Regions from separate parts of the Kitasatospora sp. NPDC087314 genome, predicted to be linked through region 2. Evidence: riboswitches for the same ligand, from Rfam matches in the RefSeq annotation. Region 2 holds a riboswitch; the other holds the start of a gene.
The links. A riboswitch is a leader RNA that binds a small molecule or an ion and turns the genes downstream of it on or off. The one in region 2 is predicted to bind glycine.
Positions count from the first base shown of each region.

Region 1 (10,602 bases), on a different contig from region 2:
GTCATCTACGCGGCCTTCGCGTTGCTCTCCATCCCCTTCGTGGCCTTCTGCATCAAGGAGACCAAGGGCCGTGCCCTGGAGGAGATGGGCTGAGCCCGCACCCCCGTCGAGTCCCCACCCCATTCGGCCCGACCCATCGCGAGGAACCCATGCCTGACCCGGGCGGCTCCCGGCAGAACATCACCTTCCCCAGCAACGGCCGTACCGCGCACGGCTATCTGGCCCGCCCGCAGCAGGGCGTCGGGCCGGGCCTGGTGGTGGTGCAGGAGTGGTGGGGGCTCACCTCGCACATCGCGACGATGGCCGACCGCTTCGCCGCCGAGGGCTTCACCGTCCTCGCCCCCGACCTGTTCGGCGGCGCCACCACGCACGACAGCGCCGAGGCGGCCCGGCTCAGCCGCGAACTCCCGGTCGAGCGGGCCGTCGAGGACCTCTCCGGGGCCGTCGACCACCTGCTCGCCCTGGACGGCGTGGTCGGCGACGCGGTCGGCGTGGTCGGCTTCTGCATGGGCGGCGGCTTCGCCCTGCTGCTGGCCGCCCGGGCCGGCGACCGGGTCGCCGCCGTGGTGCCCTTCTACGGCCTCCCGCCCGACCCGGACTTCGACTACCGGGGCCTGACCGCCCACGTCCTGGGGCACTTCGGCGAACTCGACCGCTCGATCCCGATGGCCGCCGTCGACGAGGCCGCGATCCGGATCGGCGAGGCCACCGACGTCCGCCCCGAGATCCACTTCTACCCGGCCGGGCACGCCTTCATGAACGACGAGAACCCGCTCGGCACCTACGACCCGCTCCAGGCCGCGACGGCCTGGCGGCGCACCCTCACCTTCCTCTGGGGCCACCTCGGTTAGCCTCCTCCCCCGGCCGACCCGCAGGAGCACCTCCGACGCACCGGTGGCCGCCGCCGAGCCGGCGGCCACGCCGTGAGCGCCCCGTGCGCCCCGCGTGCGCCCGCCGGTACGCAACCACCAGTGCGCCCGGTTCGTCCGACCAGGTAAGACCGACCGGCACCTGGCGGGCGTCGCGACGCCCGCCAGGTGCCGGTCGGTCTGAGTCACACCACCGTCTTCGAGGGGCCACTGGTGCCGAAGCCGCTGCTGTTCCTGGACGTCGACGGGGTGCTGAACCCGGTCTGCCCGCACCCGGACGCCGGGTTCGACACCCACACCCTGCTCGGCTACTCGGTGCTGCTCTCCGCCCGGCACGGCGCGTGGCTGCGCGAGCTGGCCGGCACCTACGAACTCGTCTGGGCGACCACCTGGGAGGAACACGCCAATACCCACATCGCCCCGGCGATCGGTCTGCCCACGCTCCCGCTGGTCCGCTTCACCGGCTACGTCCCGCAGCCGGACGACCCGCGCGTCCCGCTGATGGAGCTGTTCTCCGCCCGCAAGTGGGCCCCGCTGCTGCGTTACGCCGCAGGCCGTCCGTTCGCCTGGGTGGACGACGTCATCCCGCCGCGGCTGGTCCGGCGCTCCTTCTGGCGCCCGGACCGCCTGCTGCTGCCGGTCGACCCCGGCCAGGGCCTGGAACGCCGGCACGTCGACCGCCTGCTCGGCCGGCCGCCCCGCACCCCGGCCGGCCGCCAACCGGTCAGGGGGTCGGCAGCCAGCTGACGTGCCCGGCGAGCAGCGCGTACCCGACGAAGGCCACCGTGTCGATCAGCGCGTGCGCCACGACCAGCGGCATCACCCGCCCCCAGCGCCGGTACAGCAGGCAGAACACCGCCCCCATCACCATGTTGCCGACCAGCCCGCCGACCCCCTGGTACAGGTGGTACGAGCCGCGCAGGAGCGAACTCGCCACCACCGCCGCCGGCCACGACCAGCCCGACTGCCCCAGCCGGCGCAGCAGGTAGCCGAGGACGACGACCTCCTCCAGGATCGCGTTCTGCCACGCGGAGAGCACCAGCACCGGGACCCGCCACCACACGTCCGGCAGCCCGGACGGCGCGACCGTCAGGTTGTAGCCGGCCGCCTGCGAGGCCAGGTACAGCACCAGCCCGGACCCGCCGATCGCGGCCGCCACGGCGGCGCCCCGACCGAGGTCGCGCAGCTTCTGCCCGAGGTCGAAGCCCAGCACCCGCAGCGCGGCGCCCTCGCGCACCAGCAGGTACCCGACCAGCACCACCGGCATCAGGCCGCGCCCGATGTAGTACAGCTGCCAGACCAGGTCCAGCCAGGGCCGCCCGGGCGCGCGCGAGCCGTTCAGCATGGCGACCTGCTGGCCGAGGTGGAGCGGTTCGGTGAGCGAGCCCGCGAAGCTGATCAGCGCGCTGACCCCGCTGGCGCCCAGGGAGAGGCCGAGGACGATCAGCAGTTCCACGCCGAGCAGCCGGCGCGTGGGCTTCGCGGTCTCCGGTGCGGTCGGGACGGTGGTCACGGGGGCTCCAGCGGGGCGGGCGTCGCTCCGGCCGTCGGCCGACCGCCGGAGCGATCATCCTGACACAGCCGCCCGGCTACCCGACCGGCCAGGTGTGCACCGGCTCGCCGGTGCGCATGTGCTCGATGTAACGCCTGGTCATCGCGGCGAGCGCGGCCGGGCGCTCCATCCCGTACTGCTCGCGCAGCCGGTGGAAGGTGGCGCTCTGCCAGGCCGCGCCGTTGGTGCGGCGCAGGCAGCGCTGCTCGATGATCCCCAGGTAGCGGTCCCGGTCGGCGGGCTCCACGCCCCACTCGTCCAGACCCTGGTGGGCCATCGGCAGCAGTTCGTTCAGCACCAGGTCGACGGCGGACACCGTGGTCAGCCCGCCGCCGCGGCCGGCCCGGCCCTGGCGCGGCCACTGGAACACCGCGTCGATGCCGTACCGGGCGCCCTGCCGGAAGTTCTCGTCCGCCCGCTCGAACGGCAGGCGGGTCCAGATCGGCCGGGACTGCTCGGCGAGCACCCGCACCAGCCCGTAGTAGAAGGCGGCGTTCGCCAGCGTGTCGGCCACCGTCGGCCCGGCCGGCAGCGCCCGGTTCTCCACCCGCAGGTGCGCCACCCCGCCCGCGACGTCGTAGACCGGCCGGTTCCAGCGGTAGATCGTGCCGTTGTGCAGCCGCATCTCGGCGAGCCGGGGCGCGCCGCCGGAGGCGAGCACCTTCAGCGGGTCCTCGTCGTCGCAGATCGGCAGCAGCGCGGGGAAGTAGCGCAGGTTCTCCTCGAACAGGTCGTACGCCGAGTCCACCCAGCGCTCGCCGAACCAGGTGATCGGCCGCACGCCCTGCGCCTTGAGTTCCGCCGTACGGGTGTCACAGGCCTGCTGGAACAGCACCGGCCGGGTCTCCCGCCACAGCTCCCGTCCGAACAGGAACGGCGAGTTCGCGCCGACCGCCAGCTGCGCCCCGCAGATCGCCTGGGCCGCGTTCCACACCGAGGAGAAGCGCTCCGGGGTGACCTGCAGGTGCAGTTGCAGGGAGGTCGCGGCGGCCTCGGCCACCATGGTGATCGTCTCCAGCTGGAGGTGCTCGACCCCCTCGATGTCCAACGCGATGTCCTCGCCGCGGGCGGCCAGGATCTGGTCGCTGAGCAGGCTGTAGCGCGGGTTGTGGGAGATCGCGTCCAGGCCGGTGTGGCCGTGCTCCAGGGTCGGCAGGATGCCCACCATGACGATCCGGGCGCCGACCTCGGCCGCCCGACGGTCGGCGTAGCGCAGCCCGGTGTCGATCTCCTCGCGCAGGTCCTCGAAGACGTGCCCGCACAGCCGGTGCGGCACGATGTTCACCTCGACGTTGAACTGGCCCAGTTCGGTCTGGAAATCGCTGGAGCCGATCGCGCTCAGCACCTGCGCGTTGCGCAGGGCCGGCAGGCCGTCCTCGTCGGCCAGGTTGAGCTCGATCTCCAGCCCCATCACCGCCCGAGGCCGGTCGAAGCGGTCCTCGCGCAACATCCGCCCCAGCACGTCGAGGCAGGCCTGGAGCTTGCGCCGGTACAGCTGCCGGTCCGCCAGATCGGCTCGAGTCGCCACGACCTTCTCGCCCACGGTCCCCTCCTCCTGAGACACCGGCCGACCCGACCGTGCAAGCATCATGCCCACCTCGAAGATCGATACCCGAATGCTTGTACTGGCTTGCAATGCAAGGAAACTGACGATGATTCAGCGTATCTGCCGACTTGCCCGGCGCCACCGCCTGTGATAAACAGGTCACCCTGCGCACCTGTTCGATAGAATTCGCACTGCGCTCCGGCCGGCCCGCTCCGCCTCGAAACCCTCGTCGACGGCGGCGACCGCGCCAGCACCGCGATCATGCACAACCGGACACGGCCAGGTCCCGTCACCGATGACACACCGCGCCACGCCGGTATGCCGCACTCGCACGCCGATCTCGCACGGAGAGGCGGACCCCGCCATGACTCTGCAGACCCCCCAGCCCCCGCCGAGCGCCCTGCGCGCCGTCCTGGCCGCACTCGACTCGGAGACCGCGCTGCGCCAGCCCGCCGCCGCAGCGCTGCGCCATCCGGTCGGCCCGCTGCTCCCCGCGCACCCGCTCGCCGTCCACGTCCTGGACGGGCCGCGCCCGGAACTCCCCGCCGCCCGCCGAACGGGCTGGCGCTTCCTGATCAAGGACGGCGCCGAGGTCGCCGCTGCCGCGGAGGTGGTCCAAGGCGTCGAGGGCCACACCTTCTCCCACTTCACCGCCGGCCCCTACCTCGACTCGACCGTCCGGGCGCTGCGCCAGGCCTGGCAGATCGCCCAGGGCTCCCGGGCCCGCCAGCAGCCCCGGCTGCTGACCTTCCCCGGGCAGTACGCGACGGCACTGTGGCTGCACAGCCCCGACGCCGGCCCGGCCGCCGACCAGCTGATCCCGCTCGCCCCGGCCCCGCTCGGCGTCACCGCGCACCGCGCCTACCCGGCCGGCGAGCTGCTGCCGCTGCTGGCCCGGGCACCGCTCGCCAAGCCGCTGCTGCTCGGCTCCTCCTGAGCCGGCCCCACGCGGACGGGCCACCGGGCCACCACCCGGCGGCCCGTCCGCGTGCGCGGCGGCGCCGCACGTCGCCCTCACTCGTTCGAACCACCCGGACGGGCCACTCGACATGGCCTCCTCGGGCCATGCCGCAGCTGACCCACCGGTGCGCCGTTTCCCGCCGGACCCACCTGAACGGGTGATCTCTGCCCGGGAGTTGTGGCGCATGTCACGAAATCCCTGCGCGCGCGTCCGCAGATGCCGACACTGGGAACCAGCGTGGAAGGACCACCTGTCCTACCCACTTGAGCGCCGGTCCACACCTGGTCGGCGCGCGGACAGGATCCGGCTACCGCGGCGGCTCCCGACGGCTTCGCCGGCGGCCGCACCACGGGGGAGGATCGCAGAGCGAAGCGAGGGTACGCGTATGTGCCAGCACCGTCCTGAGTGCCCGTCGGCCGAGTCCGAGGACCGCGAAGCCGCCGCCACGGTGGCCTGCCACCCGGAGCAGGGTTGGAGCCTGCTCTGCAACGGCGTCGTGCTGTTCGAGGACACCGGAGAGCTGCTGCCCGACGGCCGGGTGATCGCGCCGCGCCGCCGCGTCGCCCGCGCGGCCTGACCGCGCCGGCGGGGGGCAGCCGCCGCACGACGACAACGGGCAGGGCCCCGGCGGAACATCCCGCCGGGGCCCTGCCGTACGTCCGGTCCGGATCAGACGCCGTACTCGTCCAGCGGCGGGCAGGAGCAGACCAGGTTGCGGTCGCCGTACGCGCCGTCGATCCGGCTGACCGGCGGCCAGTACTTGTCCGCCGGGTTCACCCCCGCCGGGAAGACCGCCTCCTGCCGCGAGTAGCCGTGCGCCCAGTCGCCGGCCAGCGCGGCGGCGGTGTGCGGGGCGTTGCGCAGCGGGTTGTCCTCGGCCGCCCACTCGCCCGAGCCGACCTTGTCGATCTCGGCCCGGATCTCGATCATCGCGTCGCAGAACCGGTCGATCTCGTACAGGTCCTCGGACTCGGTCGGCTCGATCATCAGCGTGCCGGCCACCGGGAAGGACATCGTCGGCGCGTGGAAACCGTAGTCGATCAGACGCTTGGCGATGTCGTCCACCGTCACGCCCGTCTCCTTGGTCAGCGGGCGCAGGTCGATGATGCACTCGTGCGCGACCAGCCCGCCGGGGCCGGTGTAGAGCACCGGGAAGTGCGGCGCCAGCCGCTTGGCGATGTAGTTGGCGTTCAGCACCGCGACCTGGGTCGCGTGCTTGAGGCCCTCGCCGCCCATCAGCCGGACGTACGCCCAGGAGATCGGCAGGATGGCCGCCGAGCCCCACGGCGCCGCCGAGATCGGGCCGACGCCGGTGGCCGGGCCGGCCTCCGGCTGCAGCGGGTGGTTCGGCAGGTACGGCGCCAGGTGGGCGCGCACCGCGACCGGGCCGACGCCCGGGCCGCCACCGCCGTGCGGGATGCAGAAGGTCTTGTGCAGGTTCAGGTGCGAGACGTCCGCGCCGAACTTGCCCGGCTTGGCCAGGCCGACCAGCGCGTTCAGGTTGGCACCGTCCACGTACACCTGGCCGCCGGCCTCGTGCACCAGGGCGCAGATGTCGGTGATCTGGGTCTCGTACACGCCGTGGGTGGACGGGTAGGTGACCATCAGCACGGCGAGGCTGTCGCGGTGCTGCTCGATCTTGGCCTTCAGGTCCTCGACGTCCACGTCACCGTCGACCAGGGTCTTCACCACGACCACCCGCATCCCGGCCATCACGGCGGAGGCCGCGTTGGTGCCGTGCGCGGAGGACGGGATCAGGCAGACGTCGCGCTGGGTGTCGCCGTTGGCGTGGTGGTAGGCGCGGACGGCCAGCAGGCCGGCCAGCTCGCCCTGCGAGCCCGCGTTCGGCTGGATCGAGACGGCGTCGTAGCCGGTCACCTCGACCAGCTGCTGCTCCAGCTGGCGGATCAGGGTGAGGAAGCCCTGGGCCTGCTCGATCGGCGCGAAGGGGTGCAGCTGGCCGAACTCCGGCCAGGTGACGGCCTCCATCTCGGTGGTCGCGTTGAGCTTCATGGTGCAGGAGCCCAGCGGGATCATGCCCCGGTCCAGCGCGTAGTCCCGGTCCGACAGGCGGCGCAGGTAGCGCAGCATGGCGGTCTCCGAGCGGTGGCTGTGGAAGACCGGGTGGGTCAGGTACTCGTCCTGGCGCAGCAGCGCGCCGGGCAGCGCGTCGGCGGCCTCGGCGACCTCGGCCGCGGGGACGCCGAACGCGGCCCAGACGGCGGCCAGGTGCTCGCGGGTGGTGGTCTCGTCGGTGGAGACCGAGATCCGGTCCGCGCCGTCCTGGTAGACGTTGACGCCGTTCGCCCGGGCGGCGGCCGCGATCCCGGCGGCACGGCCCGGCACGACGGCGGTGACGGTGTCGAAGAACTCGCCGTGCAGCAGCTCGACGCCGCCGGCCCGCAGGCCCTCGGCGAGGGCGGCGGCGTAGCGGTGGGTGCGGCGGGCGATGTCGGCCAGGCCGTCCGGGCCGTGGTACACGGCGTACATCGAGGCCATGACGGCGAGCAGCACCTGGGCGGTGCAGATGTTGCTGGTGGCCTTCTCGCGGCGGATGTGCTGCTCGCGGGTCTGCAGCGCCAGGCGGTAGGCGCGGTTGCCGTCGGAGTCGACCGAGACGCCGACCAGACGGCCGGGCAGCGAGCGGGCGTACTCGGCGCGCACCGACAGGTAGCCGGCGTGCGGGCCGCCGAAGCCCATCGGCACGCCGAAGCGCTGCGAGGTGCCGCAGGCGATGTCGGCGCCGAGCGAGCCGGGCGACGCGAGCAGGGTCAGCGCCAGCAGGTCGGCGGCGACCGCGACGATCGCGCCGAGGCCGTGCGCCTGCTCGATGACCGGGGCGAGGTCGCGGACCACGCCGGTGGCACCCGGGTACTGGAACAGCACGCCGAAGACGCCGCGCTCGGCGATCTCGGCCGGGATGCCCTCGGACAGGTCGGCGACGACGACCTCGACACCGGTCGGCACCGCGCGGGTGTTGATCACCGCGATGGTCTGCGGCAGGGTCTCGGCGTCGACCAGGAAGACGCCGCCCTTGACCTTGGTGACGCGGCGGGCGAGCGCCATCGCCTCGGCCGCCGCGGTGCCCTCGTCGAGCAGCGAGGAGCCGGAGGTCGGCAGGCCGGTCAGGTCGGAGACCAGGGTCTGGAAGTTGAGCAGCGCCTCCAGGCGGCCCTGGGAGATCTCCGGCTGGTACGGCGTGTAGGCGGTGTACCAGGCCGGGTTCTCCATGACGTTGCGCAGGATCACCGGCGGGGTGAAGGTGCCGTAGTAGCCCAGGCCGATCATCGGCTGGAGCACCTGGTTGCGGCCGGCCAGCTCGCGCAGCTCGGCGAGGACCTGGGCCTCGCTGCGGCCGCCGGGCAGGTCCAGGGCGGTGATGGAACGGATCGCCTCGGGAACGGCGGTGGCGGCGAGCTCGTCCAGCGAGCCGTAGCCGACGGACGCCAGCATCTTCTCCTGCGCGGCGGCGTCGGGGCCGATGTGGCGGTTCTCGAAGGGACTGGCCAGCTCAAGCTCGGTGAGGGTCGAGGCGCCGGTGGGGCGTCCCGCGTTCGGCTGGGCGTTCATGGTGGTCGAGGCCTCCTGGTCACGGACCGGCGGGGGTACGCACGCCGACCGGCCTTCGCCGCTGCGGACAGCGGTTCGACCCGGGCGGGCGAACCCGACAGGCCTCCCCCTCTGTCATCGGGACCTGAGAGCTTCACCCGCGCGGTGCGCTGTGGGCGCGCCGCCGGCTTGCACCGTCGGTGAGGGTGGTGGCCGTCGGCTCCCTCGCCGACGGTCCTGCCCTGCTTTCCAGAGTGACCTACCCCACACGGTACGGATGCCTGAGAGATTCCGGGGAGGAGTTGCTCCTTCGGCGCCCCGACCAGCACGTTCCGCGGTCGGGGACTCTCCCGAGCGGGCTCGGCGGTCGGGGCCCAGGGTACCAGCGGGAGGCCGCCCGATCACGGGTGCGCCGGGTCACTCTCCCGCTTCGACCGTGACCGCCGCGTGACCCGGACGGCCCAGCCCGCGGCCCGTCCGGCCCCACCCCGGTCGCGCCCGTCCGATTCATGGCTTTTGGTGTGAAGTGGCGTACGGAACGGGCGCTCCGGCCACCGTCCTGCGGGCGTTCCGCAGGCGCAGCGCACTGGAGGAAAGAGTGCAAACCGATATCGACCCCCGGGACCTCATCGGCCACAAGGCGGTCGACCGCAACGGAGACAAGATCGGCACGGTCGACGAGGTGTACCTGGACGACGCCACCGGCCAGCCGGAGTGGGCCGCCGTCCGGACCGGCATCTTCGGCCGGGACGCCTTCGTCCCACTCACCACGAGCGAGTTCTCCGGCGACGAACTCCGGGTGCCGTACGACAAGTCGCTGGTCAAGGAGTCGCCGGACTTCGGCGTCGGCCAGCACCTGTCGCCCGCCCAGGAGCTCCAGCTCTACCGCTACTACGGCCTCGACACCCCGGTGGACGGACGGACGGACGGCGACGACGGCGACCGGCCGGCGCAGCCCGACCACGACTTCGGCACCACCTCGGCGGCCGAGCCCGTGAAGTCCCTCTCCTTCCACTCCCTCGAACCCGTCCCGCCCACCACCCCCGCCACCGCCACCGGCACCGCCACCGGCACCGCCACCGGCACCGCCACGGAGGCCAACGTGCGGACCCTCGACACCCCCGCACCCGCAGCCGCCCCGCCGGCGACCGAGACCAAGCCGCGTCCCGCCCCGGCCCCGCCGCCCCCCGTCGCCACCACCCCCGCCGCCCCCGCCACCGCCACCGGCCGCGAGCCCGCGACCGGCCCGGCCCCCGCTCCCCCCAGCGGCCCGGTGGAGATCACCTGCCGCGAGGAGCGGCTGGACATCACCACCGAGTGGCACGTCGTGGGCACCGCGAGGCTGCGCAAGTACGTGACGAGCGAGCAGGTCGAGCGCCGCGTCCCGATGGTCCGCGAGCGCGTCCGGGTGGAGCGGATGCCGGTGAGCGATGCCGAGCGCGCCTCGCTGACCGAGAAGGAGATCGCCGAGGCGGTGGAGGAGGTCACCCTGCGCGAGGAGCGCCCGGTGGTCCGCAAGTACCTCGCCCCGATCGAGCGGGTCCGCCTGGTGGTCGAGCGCTACACCACCGAGGAGGTGATCCGGGACGAACTGCGCCGCGAACACGTCGAGGTCCACGACAACTCCCCCGCCGCCGCCACCCCGGCCGGCCCCGCCTCCACCCCGGCCGCCTCCACTCCGGCCGGCCCGGCGCTCACCCCGGCCGTCGACGGCGCCCGCCCGGCCGCACTGCGCCCGCTCTCCTGACACCGCCGCGAGGACCCCGGACCGCCACGGTCCGGGGTCCTTCGCGCGCCCCTGCCATCCACCTTCACCGGAGCACCACCAAACCCCCTCACCCCCGCCCCGATCCCGCCGCAGACGCCCGGAATCCTTCGACTTTGCCAAAGCTTCGCCAATGGATATTTGACACTCTGAAGCATCTCCCGGCATGGTTACTTCAGTTCATTCACTATGTACGGGAGGAAGCAACCGTGAGTGAGGCACCACAGCCCACCACCGCGGCCGAGAAGCAGAGCAGCGCCCGGGTCCTGCCGGCCCTCATCCTGGCGATGCTGTCGTTCAGCGTGGTGCAGACCGCGGTCGTTCCGATCCTGCCCTCGCTGGCCAAGGAACTGAACGTCT
Region 1 is NZ_JBIUYE010000019.1:173,802-184,403, forward strand. It holds gene ACIO5E_RS34400 (sugar porter family MFS transporter) at 1-93, shown strand, start outside; gene ACIO5E_RS34405 (dienelactone hydrolase family protein) at 150-851, shown strand; gene ACIO5E_RS34410 (HAD domain-containing protein) at 1,083-1,616, shown strand; gene ACIO5E_RS34415 (CPBP family intramembrane glutamic endopeptidase) at 1,594-2,382, opposite strand; gene ACIO5E_RS34420 (glutamate--cysteine ligase) at 2,459-3,964, opposite strand; gene ACIO5E_RS34425 (hypothetical protein) at 4,332-4,904, shown strand; gene ACIO5E_RS34430 (DUF5999 family protein) at 5,314-5,505, shown strand; gene gcvP (aminomethyl-transferring glycine dehydrogenase) at 5,598-8,498, opposite strand; glycine riboswitch at 8,737-8,840, opposite strand; gene ACIO5E_RS34440 (PRC and DUF2382 domain-containing protein) at 9,076-10,224, shown strand; gene ACIO5E_RS34445 (MFS transporter) at 10,452-10,602, shown strand, end outside.
Region 1: another riboswitch for glycine. It lies ahead of gcvP (aminomethyl-transferring glycine dehydrogenase); the one in region 2 lies ahead of gcvT (glycine cleavage system aminomethyltransferase GcvT).

Region 2 (10,602 bases):
GACTGGTCGGTGTTGGTGATGGCGTCGTCGAGCAGCTTGTTGACCTCGGGGTCGTTCAGCTGGGCCAGGTTGCTGTTGCCGGAGGCCTTGATCGCGCGGCCGTCCGAGATCTGCTGCAGGAAGCCGTAGCCGGTCGGCCAGTCGGCGCCCCACTGCATCATCATCAGGCCGATGTTGTGGTCCTGGGTGAACTGCGGGACACCGGCGGCGTCCGAGAAGTACTTGCCCTGCGCGTACTTCTGGATCTCGACGTTGATGTTGATCTTCTTCAGCGCGGCCTGGATCGCGGTCGCCGCCTGGACCTCCGGGTCACGCTCGGTGCGGGCGGTGATCACCGTGTTGAAGCCGTCCGGCTTGCCGCAGGCCTTCAGGGCCGCCTTGGCCTTGTCGAGGTCGCCCTTGTTGTCCTTGGTCTCCCAGACGTTGAAGTCCTGGTGGCCCGCGATGTCCGGCGGGAGCACGGTGTTGGCGATCTGGCCGCGGATCGGGCCGCCGAGCGTGGTCTGCACGGAGACCTTGTCGATCGCGTACTGGACGGCCTTGCGGCACTCGATGTTGTCGAACGGCGCGACCTTGGTGTTGATCGCGGTGTAGACCAGGCGACCGCCGTAGGCGTTGTCGGTGTTGGTCTTGAGCTTCGGGTTCTGCAGGATCTGCGCCTGGGTCTGCGGGTCGACGCCGCCGCCGACCAGGTCCACCTGGGCGTTGCCGGCGATCAGGTCCTTGTCGATGGTGGACTGCTCCATGCCCATCCGGACCACGATCTTGTCCGCGAGCTGCTTGCGGATCGGGTCGGTGGCCGGGTCCCAGTTGGTGTTCGGGACCAGGGTGAGCTGCTTGCCGTCGTCGTAGGAGTCGAACTTGTAGGCGCCCGAGGAGACCACGTGCTTGACGTAGCCGGAGCCGTCGTCCTTGGCCTGCGGGACCGGGACCGTCTGCGGGGCGCTGACCAGGTAGTCGAAGTCCGCGAACGGCTGCTTCAGGTGGAAGACGATGGTCTGGTCGTCCGGGGTCTCGATCGAGTCCAGGCCGCCGGTCTTGTCCTTGTACGGGCCCTGGTACGGGGTCGCGTTGTCGACCAGAAAGTCGTGGAAGTACGTCGGGCCGTTGGAGTTCACGTCCGGCGCGAAGTTGGAGCGCTCGACGGCGTACTTGACGTCCTTCGAGCTGATCGGGGTGCCGTCGTCGTACTTCAGGCCCGCGCGCAGCTTGTACGTCCAGGTCAGGCCGTCCGCACTGGGCTTGCCCAGGGACTCGGCGAGGTCCGGGACCAGCTTGTTGCCGTCCGCGCCGGCACCGGGGGCGAAGGTGGTCAGCGGACGCCCGTACAGGCGCGAGAAGTTGTAGATGTAGGCGTAGTACGTGTTACCCGGGTCGAAGGAGTCCGGGGCACCCTTCATCTCGTAGGTGACCGTCCCGCCCTTCTTGTCCGAGGCGTTGACGACGCCCTTGGTTGCCGCGTCGGCGCCGCCGCCGCCGGCGGCGCTGCCACTGGCGGAGGAGGAACCGGAGCTCTTGCTGCCGGACGAGCAGCCGGTCACGATCAGGACCGCGGCGGCTGCCGCCGCGGTCAGCGCGACGGTACGGGACCTACGCATGGGTGAGATCAACCCCTTGAGGATGTGGAGAGATACGGAGGGCTCTGACGCGACGTCAGTTGCTCTTGGGATCGAGGGCGTCACGCAGCCCGTCGCCGAGCAGGTTGAAGGCGAGCACGGTGATGAAGATCGCCAGACCGGGGACCACCATGTACTGGGGGTCCACCTGGTAGTACTTGATCGCGTCCTGGAGCATCCCGCCCCAGGAGGCCTGCGGCGGCTGGATACCGACGCCGAGGAAGCTGAGCCCCGCCTCGAAGAGGATGTTGGTCGGGATCAGCAGGGTCGAGTAGACCAGGATCGGACCGACCAGGTTCGGCAACAGCTCCTTGAACAGGATGAACGGGCCGCGGGCGCCCAGGCTGCGGGCCGCGTGGACGAACTCCCGCTCGCGCAGCGAGAGCGTCTGCCCGCGCACGATCCGGCCCATGTAGGGCCAGTTGAAGAAGCCGATCACGAAGATCAGCACCGCGATGTGCAGCGGCAGTCCGTCCAGGCCGAACGCGCCGCCCTGCAGCGAGGTCGAGATCGCGATGGCGAAGAGCAGCAGCGGGAAGGCCAGGAAGACGTCCATGATCCGGCTGATCAGGGTGTCCACCCAGCCGCCGTAGTACCCGGCCATCACGCCGAGGACGGTGCCGATCACGTTGGACAGCACGGTCGCGCCGAAGGCGACCAGCAGCGAGACCCAGGAGCCCTCGATGACCCGGGAGAGCAGGTCACGGCCCTGGGCGATGTCGACGCCGAGCGGGTGGTCCCAGCTCATCCCGCCCCAGTCCCCGAGCGGGATGCCACCGAGGTTGGCGTCCAGCAGGTCCTGGTGGAGGGCGTCCGGGTCGAGGCCGAACACCGCCTCCATCGGCTTGGCCAGCAAGGCCAGCAGGATCAGCAGGATCACCACGATGCCGCCGGCGACGGCGGCCTTGTCCCGCTTGAAGCGGGTCCAGGCGATCCGGCCGAGGGAGCGTCCCTCGATCGTCTTGGCCGGGGTCGTGGAGGCGGGCGCCTCGGGCTCGTTCCCGGCGGTTGTGGCGGTTGCGGTCATGGTCAGTTGGTCCCCTCGCCGACGGTGGCCGGCCCACGGGCGCCGGTCACCGGTTGGCGGTACGGCTGCGGACGTGCGGAGGTGCTAGGAGCGGGTGTTCGCGGCAGTACGTCGTGCACAGGTACTGCCCCCACGCGGGATGGGCGTCGCGTGGTTCTGGCGGTCGGCGTGCGCGTTCACCTTCGTGGGGTTCCCAGTACGCGCGGTGCGTTGCGCAGAACTCTCTGCCATCCGAACTGGCTTACGCCAGCCCTGACCACCGACAGATGCCCAACTGTGATCTGTACGCATGCACCTCCTGATCTTCGGCATATCCCTCTTCACATGGCCACAACTGGCATGTCAAGATGCCTGACAGCACCGGCCGGAATGTCGTCCGGAAAACACCGAAGCCGACCTGATGCAAGATCAAGTCGGCTTCGGTGAAGAGGTTTTGGATCTATCGTCCGGGGTATCCGGGCCACGGCTGCTGCTGCGGCTGCTGCCCGGGCCAACCCTGCGCGGGCGGGCGGGTGGCGTAGCCGTACCCCGGCCCCTGCTGCGACGGGTACGGCGGGGGCGGCACCGGCGGGTAGGGACCGGTCGGAGGCCGGCCGGCCTCCCGGTCGAAGAACGGGCGCGCGTGGGCCCGCATCCACAGCGCCACCGGGTCGTACTCGTCCGCCATCGCCACCGTGGACACCGCCAGCCCCTCCGGGGCGACCGCGATCGCCCGCTGCATCAGCGCCCGCACCGCCTCCACCGCCGGCGGCGAACTCTCGTACAGCTCAAGGCCGATCGCCAGGTACGGCTCCCCCACGGCCGGCTGCACCCAGGCCCGGCGCAGCGCCCGCACCGCGCGCACCTCGCCGGCCTGCCGCTCCAGCAGCGCGAAGAACTGCTGGGCGTTCAGCTGCGGCTCGCTCAGCTTCAACGGCCCGGCCGGCAGCCGCTCCAGCCCCGCGGCGATCCGCCGCAGGTCCGCCCAGGGCACGCCGACCCCGCCGCCGGGAGCGTGCGGGTTGAGCCACAGGCCCCAGCGGGTCCGGTACAGCGAGGCGGCGATCTCCCGCCCGGAGATGACCTCGTGGGCCCGCGCCCAGCCGGAGGCCGTCAGCTGCTCGGGCGAGGTGACGGCCGGCGCGTAGCCGTGGCCGCTGATCTCCATGTTCCCGTACTGGGCGTCGGCGCTGCCCGGCGTGCCGTGCCAGAGCAGCATCCAGACCTGGCCGTCGGCCAGCGCGTGCAGCAGTTGCTCGTACGCCTCGTAGCGCTCCGGCGCGACCTCGCGCAGGGCGCGCTCCAGCGCGCCCGGATCCGCTCCGGGGCGCCCGGCGGATGCCTGGCCCCAGGGCCCCGGTGCACCGCCCGCTACCGCTCCCGCACTCATGCGCCCACCTCGCCGCGCCTCTTTCCTCGACCCCGCCGACCCGTCGGCCGTCTGCACGCACCCTATGGCGCGGCACCGGCCACCGCCACGGCGACGTGCCTACGAACGAACGTCGCTCACACCCGGGCGTAGAAGGGGAGTACCCGGGTGAGCAGCCACTCGACCACCGGATCATCGGCGAGATCGAGCAGTACGAGGTGGACGCCCCCCGGCAGCGGCGCGGTTCCCAGCGCCCGGCCGAGCGCCTCGTTCACCGCGGCCGGGTCGGCCGGGGCCGCCGGGTCCAACTGGACGCCCACGAACATCACGGTCGGTTCGCCCTCGACGCTGGCCAGCGCCCGGCGGGCGGTCAACACTCCGGGCAGGGCCGACAGTTCGGCCCGGCAGGCGGCCAGGAAGTACTCCGGGTCCTCGCCCGGCACCGGCTCGCGCAGCGCCACCCGGCCGCCGGTCGGCTCCTCCTGGGGCTGGTGCCCGCCCTGGTCCGGGCCCGCCCAGCGCTCCTCGCGCGGGCCGCGGCGCAGCTCCGCCACGCCCTGCGGCGGCACCGGGATGCCCACCGCCGCCTCCGGGTTGACCGCGATTCCCACGCCCAGCGGCAGCCCGCGGGCGAACTCCCAGACCGGCGCCACCGCGAAGGCCATCCCCGGCGCCTGGCGCAGGAACACCTCCTGCGAGGAGAACACCGGCACGTACGGGTCGCCGGCCAGCTCGATGGTCGGCAGGTCCAGCGCCGTCCCCTGCGGGTCGCCGCCCGAGGGCAGCGGGATCCACACCTGGCTGCGGGCCAGCACCTCGACCACCCGCGGCGTCGCACCCGGGTCGCCCAGCGCGGCGGTCAGCACCTGTTCGAGCTCGTTGGCCGGCCACCCGCCGCCCGGCGGCGCCGACTCCGGGCTGCCCCACCCCTGCTGCTGCTCCACCGGGTACCCCATGCGCGCCTGATCCGCCCTCTGCCGGTCGGCCGCCCTCTGCTGCGCCGACGCGCAGCAGTCTAGGGCTCCCGGCAGCGCTCCCGTTCGGTACCGGACGGGGTGACCGGCGGGTACGGCACCGTGTGACCGGTCCCCCTCTCCCGCCGTCGGCGCGGACGTGCCATGATGTGCGCGTTCGACGGCGCGACGCGCCGCCGGACCCACAACTCCATACCGGCCGCTCGAACCCGCGCGGGAGAGCCCGGAGTGCCCCGTCAGGCGGCACGGCCGGCGCCGAAGGAGCAAGTCCTCCCCGGAATCTCTCAGGCCCCCCTACCGCACGGGTTAGGCACATCTGGAAAGTGGCGCACGGCCCTGTCGCGCGCCCACCCACGGTGCAAGCCACCATGCTGTCCTGGATGCTGGAAACAGCTGCGGGCAGGTGGGCGGTGAAGCTCTCAGGTTCGACGACAGATGGGGAGACCCACGCCGCCGCATGCCCGCGCGCAGGGTCGGTCCCCGAGCGGGTCCGGTTCCGGCGCGTGCACCCATGAGTGCCCCGACCGAGGAGTTCCAGGCCATGTCGTCCCTCCGCCTCACCGCGCTCGACGCGCTGCACCGCGCCCTCGGCGCGACCATGACCGACTTCGCCGGCTGGGACATGCCGCTGCGCTACGGCAGCGAGCGCGAGGAGCACCTCGCCGTCCGCACCCGGGCCGGTCTGTTCGACCTCTCCCACATGGGCGAGATCACCGTCACCGGCCCGCAGGCCGGCGAGATGCTGGACCACGCGCTGGTCGGCTTCGTCTCCGCGCTGGGCGTGCTGCGTGCCCGCTACACCATGATCTGCGCCGAGAACGGCGGCATCCTGGACGACCTGATCGTCTACCGCCTGCGCGAGGACGCCTTCCTGGTCGTCGCCAACGCCTCCAACGCCCAGCTGGTGCTGGACGAGCTGATCGCCCGCGCCAAGGGCTTCGACGCCGTCGTCACCGACGACCGCGACACCTACGCGCTGATCGCCGTCCAGGGCCCGGAGTCCACCGCCATCCTGGCCGGGACCACCGACGCCGACCTGCCCGGCCTGAAGTACTACGCGATCCTCCCGGCCCAGGTCGCCGGCCGCGACGTGCTGCTCGCCCGCACCGGCTACACCGGCGAGGACGGCTTCGAGGTCTTCTGCAACCCGGGCGACGCCGAGGCGGTCTGGCAGGCACTGACCGCCGCCGGCGAGGGCCACGGCCTGGTCCCGTGCGGCCTGTCCTGCCGTGACACGCTGCGCCTGGAGGCCGGCATGCCGCTGTACGGGCACGAGCTCTCCACCGACCTGACCCCGTTCGACGCGGGCCTGGGCCGGGTCGTCCGCTTCGACAAGACCACCAACGAGGGCGCCTTCATCGGTCGCAAGGCGCTGGAGAAGGCCGCCGCCGAGGCCGAGGCCAACCCGCCGCGGGTGCTGGTCGGCCTGGTCTCCGAGGGCAAGCGCGTCCCGCGCGCCGAGTACACCGTGGTCTCCGCCGACGGCGCCCCGATCGGCCGGATCACCTCGGGCGCCCCGTCCCCGACGCTGGGCAAGCCGATCGCGATCGCCTACGTCGACGCGGCCCACGCCGCCCCCGGCACCACCGTCGCGGTGGACGTGCGCGGCAAGCACGAGCCGGTCCAGGTCGTGGCGCTGCCGTTCTACAAGCGCGCCCGCTGAGGCCCTGCGGGCGCGCCTGCTGACGACCCACCGGCGCGCCCGCCGAGGCCTCCTCCCCCGTAGACCCACGTCGAAGCCGTCCGTGCGGCGGCCCGCTTCGTCGTACCCGCTTCCCATCCTGGAGAATGACGCCATGAGCAACCCCCAGCACCTGCAGTACACCAAGGAGCACGAGTGGCTGACCGCCACCGAGAACGGTGTCTCCACGGTCGGCATCACCGCCCACGCGGCCGACGCGCTCGGTGACATCGTCTACGTGCAGCTGCCCGAGGTCGGCGACGACGTGACCGCGGGCGAGTCCTGCGGCGAGCTGGAGTCCACCAAGTCGGTCAGCGACCTGTTCTCCCCGGTGACCGGGAAGATCGTCGAGATCAACCAGGACGTCGTGGACGACAACAGCCTGGTCAACAGCGCCCCCTTCGAGGGCGGCTGGCTGTTCAAGGTCCAGGTCGAGTCCACCGACGAGCTGCTCAGCGCGGACGAGTACACCGCCTTCATCGGCGGCTGACCCTCTTGTGACGGGGCGGCCGCAGCGCGGCGGCCGTCCCGCCCGGCTCCCCCCTCTCTCCTCCCGGGAAGACCACACCATGACGGTTCTGAACCAGTCCCTGCACGCCCTCGACCCGGAGATCGCCGCCGCGGTCGACGCCGAGCTGCACCGCCAGCAGACCACCCTGGAGATGATCGCCTCCGAGAACTTCGCCCCGGTGGCGGTCATGGAGGCCCAGGGCTCGGTGCTCACCAACAAGTACGCCGAGGGCTACCCCGGTCGCCGCTACTACGGCGGCTGCGAGCACGTCGACGTGGTCGAGCAGATCGCGATCGACCGCATCAAGGCCCTGTTCGGCGCCGAGCACGCCAACGTCCAGCCGCACTCCGGCGCGCAGGCCAACGCCGCCGCGATGTTCGCGCTGATCCAGCCGGGTGACACCATCCTGGGCCTGAGCCTGGCCCACGGCGGTCACCTGACCCACGGCATGAAGATCAACTTCTCCGGCAAGCTCTACCACGTGGCCGCGTACCACGTGGACGAGAAGACCGGCCAGGTCGACATGGCCGAGGTCGAGCGTCTGGCCAAGGAGCACCAGCCGAAGCTGATCATCGCCGGCTGGTCCGCCTACCCGCGCCAGCTGGACTTCGCCGAGTTCCGCCGCATCGCCGACGAGGTCGGTGCGCTGCTGATGGTGGACATGGCGCACTTCGCCGGCCTGGTCGCCGCCGGTCTGCACCCCAACCCGGTGCCGTACGCGGACGTGGTCACCACCACCACCCACAAGACCCTGGGCGGCCCGCGCGGCGGCGTCATCCTGTCCAAGGCCGAGTACGCCAAGAAGATCAACTCCGCGGTGTTCCCCGGCCAGCAGGGCGGCCCGCTGGAGCACGTGATCGCGGGCAAGGCCGTCGCCTTCAAGATCGCCGCGTCCGAGGAGTTCAAGGAGCGCCAGGAGCGCACCCTGGAGGGGGCCCGGATCCTCGCCGAGCGCCTGCTCCAGGCCGACGTCGCCGAGGCCGGCGCCTCGGTGCTGTCCGGCGGCACCGACGTGCACCTGGTCCTGGTCGACCTGCGCAACAGCGAGCTGGACGGCCAGCAGGCCGAGGACCGGCTGCACGAGGTCGGCATCACGGTCAACCGCAACGCCATCCCGAACGACCCGCGCCCGCCGATGGTCACCTCCGGCCTGCGCATCGGCACCCCGGCGCTGGCCACCCGCGGCTTCCGGGCCGAGGACTTCCGCGAGGTCGCCGACATCATCGCCGAGGCGCTCAAGCCCGCCTTCGACGAGGACGTCGCCGCCGCGCTCAAGGCCCGCGTCACCGCGCTGGCCGACAAGTACCCGCTGTACCCCAACCTGTAAGCGACCGGTCTCCGATCACTGCGGTGATCCTTCGGGCGGGGTGACCGGCCTCACGTCGCCGCGGTACCTGGGACCCCGGGGCACCGCGCACACTGGACAGTGCGCGCGGTGCCCCGACCCGTGTCAGCAGCCCTGCCCGCACGTTCCTCCACGAGACCAGACAAGGACGTCCCCCGTGGCCATCAGCGTCTTCGACCTCTTCTCCATCGGCATCGGCCCGTCGAGTTCCCACACCGTCGGCCCGATGCGCGCGGCCCGGATGTTCGCCCGCCGCCTGCGGTCCGAGGACCTGCTGCCCGCGGTGGCGAGCGTGCGCGCCGAGCTCTACGGCTCGCTGGGCGCCACCGGCCACGGCCACGGCACCCCGAAGGCCGTCCTGCTCGGCCTGGAGAACAACTCCCCCCGCACGGTCGACGTCGACCAGGCGGACAAGGACGTCGAGCGGATCACCGCCGAGAAGCGGATCAACCTGCTCGGCACCCACCCCATCGCCTTCGACCCCGACACCCAGCTGATCCTGCACCGCCGCCGCTCGCTGCCGTACCACGCCAACGGCATGACCCTCTGGGCGTTCGCGGCGGACGGCTCCACGCTGCTGGAGAAGACCTACTACTCGGTCGGCGGCGGCTTCGTCGTCGACGAGGACGCCATCGGCGCGGACCGGGTCAAGCCCGACGACACCGCGCTGCGCTACCCCTTCCGCACCGGCGAGGAGCTGCTGCGGCTCACCCGCGAGACCGGGCTGTCCATCTCCGGCCTGATGCTGGAGAACGAGAAGGCCTGGCGCTCCGAGGAGGAGATCCGAACCGGTCTGCTGGAGATCTGGCAGGTCATGCAGGAGTGCGTGCGGGCCGGCATGTCCCGCGAGGGCATCCTGCCCGGCGGCCTCAAGGTCCGCCGCCGCGCCGCGGCCGCCGCCCGGGCGATGCGCGCCGAGGGCATCGGCCCGGCCAACGCGATGGAGTGGGTGACCCTCTACGCGATGGCGGTCAACGAGGAGAACGCCTCCGGCCGCCGGGTGGTCACCGCGCCGACCAACGGTGCGGCCGGGATCATTCCCGCCGTCCTGCACTACTACCTGAACTTCATCCCGGGCGCCGACGAGGACGGCATCGTCCGCTTCCTCCTCGCGGCCGGCGCCATCGGCATGCTCTTCAAGGAGAACGCCTCCATCTCCGGCGCCGAGGTCGGCTGCCAGGGCGAGGTCGGCTCCGCCTGCTCGATGGCCGCCGGCGGCCTCGCCGAGGTCCTCGGCGGCACCCCCGAGCAGGTCGAGAACGCCGCCGAGATCGGCATCGAGCACAACCTCGGCCTCACCTGCGACCCGGTCGGCGGCCTCGTCCAGATCCCCTGCATCGAGCGCAACGGCATGGCCTCGGTCAAGGCCGTCACCGCCGCCCGGATGGCCCTGCGCGGCGACGGACGGCACCACGTCTCGCTCGACAAGGCGATCAAGACGATGAAGGAGACCGGCGCCGACATGAAGATCAAGTACAAGGAGACCTCGCGCGGCGGCCTCGCCGTGAACGTCATCGAGTGCTGATCGCCCGGCCGGCGGGCCTTGACGGCTAGGGCCCGTCCGGGACGCTGACCGCCTGAGCCTCGTACCGAGCCTCCGGAGGGGATCCCTCCGGAGGCTCGTGGCGTTCTCCCCCGGCGCCCGTCAGGCCCGGCCCTCGCTCTCGCCCTCGGCTTCGAGCCGGGCCGCGACGGCGCCCAACCGACCCATCGCGTGAGCCACGCCGAGCCCGTCCATGTAGTCGCGGACGTGCACGATCCGGCCGTCCCGGACCCTGATCACCAGCAGCCCCGGCACGCGGAACGGCTTGCCCGTCGTGGCCAGCGTCCCCACCACGACCTGTTCGACGGTGATCACCTCGCCGTCGGCGCCCTCGTGCACGGCGACCTCGCGGATCTCCTGCGGCTGCGCCGGGCTCGCGCCCCAGACGGCGCGGTACCCGGCCCGGACCTCCTCCCGCCCCTGGTGGCGCTCCGGCATGCCGGGGGACAGGAACGGGAACTCGTGCACGGCGTCGACGGCGTAGAGGTCGGCCAGGGCGTCGGCGTCCTTGTCGAGGATCGCCTGCCGATAGCGGGCCAGGACGTCGAGCGGGCCGA
Region 2 is NZ_JBIUYE010000007.1:43,711-54,312, forward strand. It holds gene ACIO5E_RS16725 (ABC transporter substrate-binding protein) at 1-1,598, opposite strand, end outside; gene ACIO5E_RS16730 (ABC transporter permease) at 1,654-2,643, opposite strand; gene ACIO5E_RS16735 (enhanced serine sensitivity protein SseB C-terminal domain-containing protein) at 3,083-4,012, opposite strand; gene ACIO5E_RS16740 (enhanced serine sensitivity protein SseB C-terminal domain-containing protein) at 4,129-4,947, opposite strand; glycine riboswitch at 5,170-5,275, shown strand; gene gcvT (glycine cleavage system aminomethyltransferase GcvT) at 5,507-6,628, shown strand; gene gcvH (glycine cleavage system protein GcvH) at 6,762-7,136, shown strand; gene glyA (serine hydroxymethyltransferase) at 7,216-8,484, shown strand; gene ACIO5E_RS16760 (L-serine ammonia-lyase) at 8,660-10,027, shown strand; gene ACIO5E_RS16765 (nuclear transport factor 2 family protein) at 10,148-10,602, opposite strand, start outside.